DNA from 2 places in the Streptomyces sp. JW3 genome. Region 2 is predicted to be linked to the other one. Evidence: riboswitches for the same ligand, from Rfam matches in the RefSeq annotation. Region 2 holds a riboswitch; the other holds the start of a gene.

Region 1 (3,201 bases), on a different contig from region 2:
GAAACACTCACTTGAAACCTCCGGTCGGGTTATTCGCTTAGGGGCGCGTGGGGCGCGGGGAACTGCGCGTTACGCCAGCCCCGCCTCACGGAACGACTCAAGACTCGGCCGGATCGTCGCCGTGAGCCCGGTACCGGCGACGGCGTCCAGCGTCTTCAGCCCGTCGCCCGTGTTCAGCACCACCGTGGTGAGGCTCGGGTCCAGCAGACCGGCCTCGATGAGCTTCCGGGTCACCCCCACGGTGACCCCGCCCGCCGTCTCCGCGAAGATCCCCTCCGTGCGCGCCAGGAGCTTGATCGCCGCAACGACCTGCTCGTCGTTCACGTCCTCCACCGCGCCGCCGGTACGGCGCGCGATGTCGAGGACGTAGGGGCCGTCCGCCGGGTTGCCGATGGCCAGCGACTTGGCGATGGTGTCCGGCTTCTGCGGGCGGACCACGTCGTGGCCGGCCTTGAAGGCGGTGGAGACCGGCGAGCAGCCCTCGGCCTGCGCGCCGAAGATCTTGTAGGGCTTGTCCTCGACCAGCCCCAGCTCGATCAGTTCCTTCAGCCCCTTGTCGATCTTCGTGAGCTGGGAGCCGGAGGCGATCGGCACCACGAGCTGGTCGGGCAGCCGCCAGCCGAGCTGCTCGCAGATCTCGTACGCCAGGGTCTTGGAGCCCTCGGCGTAGTACGGCCGCAGGTTGACGTTGACGAAGCCCCAGCCCTCGCCGGCCGGGTCGCCGATCAGTTCCGAGCAGAAGCGGTTGACGTCGTCGTAGTTGCCCTCGATGCCGACCAGCTCGCCGCCGTAGATCGCGGCCATGACGACCTTGCCCTGCTCCAGGTCGTGCGGGATGAACACGCACGAGCGCAGCCCGGCCCGCGCGGCGGCGGCGCCGACCGCGCCGGCCAGGTTGCCGGTGGAGGAGCAGGACAGGGTGGTGAAGCCGAAGGCGCGGGCCGCTTCCAGGGCCTGGGCGACGACGCGGTCCTTGAAGGAGTGGGTGGGGTTGCCCGAGTCGTCCTTGACGTACAGGCCGCCGGTGACGCCCAGCTCGGCGGCGAGGCGGTCGGCCTTGACCAGCTTGGTCCAGCCCGGGTTGATGTTGGGCTTGTCGGCCACGTCGGCGGGGACGGGAAGGAGGGGCGCGTAGCGCCAGATGTTCGCGGGGCCCGCCTCGATGCGCGCGCGGAGCTTCTCGGTGTCGTAGCCGGAGAAGTCGTAAGCGATCTCCAGCGGGCCGAAACACTCCTCGCAGGCGAAGACCGGGCCGAGCGGCACGCGGTGGCCGCATTCGCGGCAGGAGAGCGCCGCGGCGGGGCCGAGATCAACAGAGGTGGTGGGGGATTCGGCAGTCTGCACAGCCATGGAGGCGAGGCCCTTTCTCCTCATCTTCCTCACGACGCATCTCGCCGTGAGACGGATTTGGCACCTTCCCGAGCCGGGAGCCTCGCTTCTTCACGAGTGCCGACTGGAGGGTTGCCGGGGCTTCATCGGGCCGTGTCCCTCTGCCCCTCTGGATGAGCAATATGTGGTTGTCAGCGGCGGCCACCCCCGACATGCGATGGTCATCCGCGTTGTTCAAGACTGTAACCGACGGCCAGGACAGTTGAGATAGTCGTCCGATGCGCGAGATGGATCACATAAGGGGTACGTGGTCCGTACAGGGAGGAGCCGGGGACCTTGCTGGAAGAAGTCGAGCGGTGGCTGAGCACACGCTCCTGGTCCGTGTCCGACCGTCCGCTGCACCACGTCCTGGCCGCCAAGCAGCGCTCCGGGCAGACGGTGAGCGTGGTGCTGCCCGCGCTGAACGAGGAGGAGACGGTCGGCGAGATCGTCGCGGCGATCCGGCACGATCTGATGTGCCAGGTGCCGCTGGTGGACGAGATCGTGGTGGTCGATTCCGGGTCGACGGACGCCACCTCGAAGGTGGCCGCGGCGGCCGGTGCGCGGGTCGCGCACCGGGACGACGTGCTCCCGCGCGTGCCGCCGGTGCCCGGCAAGGGCGAGGTGCTGTGGCGGTCGCTGCTGGTGACCGGCGGCGACATCGTGGCGTTCGTCGACGCGGACCTGAAGGAGTTCTCGTCCGACTTCGTCACCGGCATCGTCGGCCCGCTGCTCACCGACCCGGACGTGCACCTGGTCAAGGCCATGTACGACCGTCCGCTGGGCGGCGCCGCCGGGCAGGGCGGCCGGGTGACGGAGCTGATGGCCCGGCCGCTGCTGAACATGCACTGGCCACGGCTGGCCGGGTTCGTGCAGCCGCTGGGCGGCGAGTACGCGGCCCGCCGGTCGCTGCTGGAGCAGCTGCCGTTCCCGGTCGGGTACGGCGTGGAGCTGGGCATGCTGGTGGACGCGCTGCACCTGGTGGGCCTGGACGCGCTGGCCCAGGTGGACGTGGGGGTGCGCAGGCACCGGCACCAGGACGGGCAGGCGCTGGGCCGGATGGCCGCCGCCATCTACCGCACCGCGCAGCTCAGGCTGGCCCGGGGCCATCTGATCCGGCCGTCGCTGACCCAGTTCGAGCGCGGCGCGGACGGATTCGAGCCGCGCACCTTCTCGGTGGACACCGAGGAACGGCCGCCGATGCTGGAGATCGCCGAGTACGCGCGGCGCAAGGTCGCGTGAACGTACGTTTGAGCTGCTGGCGGCCGGGCTAGGTTGAGGCGTATGGCTTCAACCTTCGGTGCCGCCCGTGTGCTGGTGGCTTCCAACCGCGGCCCCGTCTCGTACCAGATCCAGCAGGACGGTTCGCTGCGGTCGAAACGCGGCGGCGGCGGACTGGTCTCCGGACTCTCCGCGATCGGACCGGACGCGGAGGCCCTGTGGGTCTGTTCCGCGCTCACCGACGACGACCGCGAGGCGGTGCGGCGCGGGGCCGGCGAGGACGGCGTGCGGATGCTGGACGTCCCGGCCGAGGTGCACGCGGACGCCTACAACGGGATCGCCAACTCGGTGCTGTGGTTCGTGCACCACATGCTGTACCAGACGCCGCTGGAGCCGGTCTTCGACGCGGAGTTCCGGCGGCAGTGGGCGTCCTACGAGGCGTTCAACCGGGCGTTCGCGCGGGCGCTGGCCGAGGAGGCCGCCGAGGGCGCGGCGGTGCTGGTGCAGGACTACCACCTGACGCTGGTCCCGGGGATGCTGCGCGAGCTGCGCCCGGACGTCAGGATCAGCCACTTCTCGCACACGCCGTGGGCGCCGGTGGAGTACTTCCGG
Region 2 (3,201 bases):
GCTTCGAACTGCCGCCCGGCGGCCGGGAGCTGACCCGGCTGGCCCGGATCGACCCGTCCGGCCTCGACCCCCGGCTGATGGACACCGAACTGCTGGTCGCCTGCAACCCGTTCAACGTGCTGTGCGGGGAGCGCGGCGTGGCCCGCGTCTTCGGCCCGCAGAAGGGCGCCACCCCGGCCCAGGCCGAGCACCTCTCGGCCGCCCTGGAGAACTGGGCCCACGTCCTCACCCGCGACCTCGGCGCCCGCGCCCCGGACCTGCGCACCGGCCCCGGCACCGGCGCCTCCGGCGGCCTCGGCGCGGGTCTGGCGGCGCTCGGCGCGCGGCTGCTGCCCCGCTTCGGCGTGTTCCTGGACCAGCTGGACTCCCTGGATCTCGACGCCCGGCTGGCCCGCGCCGACCTGGTGCTGACCGCCGAGGGCGCCCTGGACCACCAGACACCGCGCGGCAAGATCCCGGCCGAGGTGGCCCGCCGCGCCAAGCTGCACGGACGCCCGGTCCTGGCGCTGGCGGGCACCCTCGGCGAGGGCGCGCAGGACGTGCCGGGGGTGGACGCCTGCCACGGCATCCTGCCCGCGCCGATGGCGCTGGCGGAGGCGCTGACCCGGGGCGCGGAACTCCTCACCGACGCCACCGAGCGGGCGCTGCGGATGATCCTGCTGGGCGCCCGGCTACCGGGTCACGCGGCGGCGGCGGAACCAGAGGTGTCCGGCACGCAACGCCCTTCCTCCGTACGGTAGTTCCAGCGGGCCCCGTCCCGCACCAGCTCCGTCACCGCCGTCACGAACCGCGCCACGTGCTCGTCCGGGGTGCCCGCGCCGAAGCTGACCCGGACCGCGTTCAGGGACTTCTCGCCGGGCGCGGCCTCGGGCGCCCCGCACTCGCCCTGGGTCCCCGGGTCGCTGCCGAGCAGGGTGCGCACCAGCGGGTGGGCGCAGAACAGGCCGTCGCGCACCCCGATGCCGTACTCGGCGGAGAGGGCGGCGGCGAAGTGCGAGCTGTTCCAGCCGTCGACGACGAAGGAGAGCACGCCGACGCGCGGGGCGTCGTCGCCGAACAGCGACAGCACCCGCACCTCCGGCACCTCGGCGAGGCCCGCCCGCACCTTCTCGATCAGGTACCGCTCCCGGGCCACCAGTTCGTCGAACCCGGCCTCGGTGAGGGCCTTGCAGGCGGCGGCGATGGCGTAGGCGCCGATCACGTTGGGCGAGCCGGCCTCGTGCCGGGCGGCGTCGTCGTGCCACTCCACGTCCACGCCGCCGTCCGCGCGCCGGGCGACCTTGCGGCTGGCGCCGCCGCCCGCGAGGTACGGCTCGGCCTCGGCCAGCCAGTCGGCGCGGCCGGCCAGCACGCCGGAGCCGAAGGGGGCGTACAGCTTGTGTCCGGAGAAGGCGACCCAGTCGACGTCCAGGTCACGGACGTCGACCGGGTGGTGGGGGGCGAGCTGGGCGGCGTCCAGCACGATCCGGGCGCCGTGCGCGTGCGCGGCGGCGGCCAGTTCGCGCACCGGCCACAGCTCGCCGGTGACGTTGGAGGCGCCGGTGACACAGACCAGGGCCGGGCCGTGCGGCTCGCGGGCGGCGAGGGCCCGCTCCAGGGTCTCGACGGCCTGCGCGGGGGTGCGCGGCGCGTCGAGGTAGGTGACCTCGGCGTGCCGCCAGGGCAGCAGCGAGGCGTGGTGCTCGGTCTCGAAGACGAAGACCCGGCAGCCGGCCGGCAGCGCGGCGGCCAGCAGGTTGAGGGAGTCGGTGGTGGAGCGGGTGAAGACCACCTGGTCGTCGCCCCGGCAGCCGAGGAAGTCGTGCACGGTGCGGCGGGCGTTCTCGAACAGGTCGGTGGAGAGCTGGGAGAGGTATCCGGCGCCCCGGTGCACGCTGCCGTAGTACGGCGCGTAGGCGGCCACGTCGTCCCAGACCCGCTGGAGGGCGGGGGCGCTGGCGGCGTAGTCGAGCGCGGCGTAGGTGACCTCGCCGCCGGTGACCAGCGGCACGGTGATGTCCCGGCCGAGTACGGCCAGCGGGGCGGAGACAGCGGTGGGGACGGACACGTCGGACACACTCCTCGAGACCAGGACCCCTGATCTGCGAGTGAGGGGTCCGCGCTTGCCGTGGACCCTGCTGTCCACGGCCTGGTCTTCACCCGGGGCACCCCGCCACGGACGGAGGGTTGCCGGACAGTCGGCCGGGGCCTCATGACTGTCACTCATGACCTGGTCGAAAACGTAACCGAGGTGATCGTCGTCCCGCAACCCGGGTCCGGGTCGCGGGACGCACGTCACATCCGCCGGTCGCCGCCGGTCAGGCGTTGCTGGCGGCCACCCAGCGCTCCAGCGCCCGCCCGGCCGCGCCCGAGTCGATCGACTCGGCGGCCCGCGCCATGCCGGCCCGGATCTGCTCGGCCAAGGGTCCGGTGCCGGGCTCCAGGGCCACCAGGGCCGCCGCCGAGTTGAGCAGCACCGCGTCCCGCACCGGGCCCGGATCACCCGCCAGCATCCGCCGCGCCACATCCGCGTTGTACGACGCGTCGGCGCCGCGCAGCGCCTGGACCGGCACGATCTCGATGCCGACCGCGCGCGGGTCGAAGACCTCCTCGGTCACCTCGCCGTCCCGGACCACCCACACCCGGGAGGTGGCCGTGGTGGTCAGCTCGTCCAGGCCGTCGTCACCGCGGAAGACCAGCGCGGAGTTGCCGCGCTCGGCGAACACCCCGGCGATGATCGGTGCCATCCGGGCGTCGGCGACGCCGATCGCCTGGGAGCGGACCTTGGCCGGATTGGTCAGCGGGCCCAGGAAGTTGAAGACCGTGCGGATGCCGAGCTGGCCGCGGGCGGCGGCGACATGGCGCAGCGCCGGGTGGAACTTCGCGGCGAAGCAGAAGGTGATGCCGGCCTCCTCGGCGACCTCGGCCACCCGCTTCGGGGTCAGCTGGAGGTTGATGCCGAGCTTCTCCAGGACGTCGGAGGCGCCGGAGGCCGAGGAGGCCGCGCGGTTGCCGTGCTTGACGACCTTCGCCCCGGTGCCGGCGATGACGATCGCCGACATGGTGGAGATGTTGACGGTCTTGGCGCCGTCGCCGCCGGTGCCGACGATGTCGACCGTGTCGCCGGGCACCTCGATCACATGGGCGTGCTCGTACATCGCGCGGACCAGGCCGCCGATCTCGTCCACGGTCTCGCCCTTGGCCCGCAGCGCCACCGCGAAC

Evidence for each region. A riboswitch is a leader RNA that binds a small molecule or an ion and turns the genes downstream of it on or off. The one in region 2 is predicted to bind S-adenosylmethionine.
Region 1: linked by a shared signal. The riboswitch ahead of thrC (threonine synthase) and the one ahead of ACTT8P_RS19500 (aminotransferase class V-fold PLP-dependent enzyme) in region 2 are both predicted to bind S-adenosylmethionine.

Annotation. Positions count from the first base shown of each region.
Region 1 is NZ_JBQOUX010000038.1:316-3,516, forward strand. Features, by position in the region: gene ACTT8P_RS17365 (MoaD/ThiS family protein) at 1-11, opposite strand, end outside; gene thrC (threonine synthase) at 70-1,350, opposite strand; SAM riboswitch class I at 1,368-1,509, opposite strand; gene ACTT8P_RS17375 (glucosyl-3-phosphoglycerate synthase) at 1,666-2,610, shown strand; gene ACTT8P_RS17380 (alpha,alpha-trehalose-phosphate synthase (UDP-forming)) at 2,653-3,201, shown strand, end outside.
Region 2 is NZ_JBQOUX010000044.1:40,277-43,477, forward strand. Features, by position in the region: gene ACTT8P_RS19495 (glycerate kinase) at 1-740, shown strand, start outside; gene ACTT8P_RS19500 (aminotransferase class V-fold PLP-dependent enzyme) at 680-2,047, opposite strand; SAM riboswitch class IV at 2,094-2,210, opposite strand; gene trpD (anthranilate phosphoribosyltransferase) at 2,298-3,201, opposite strand, start outside.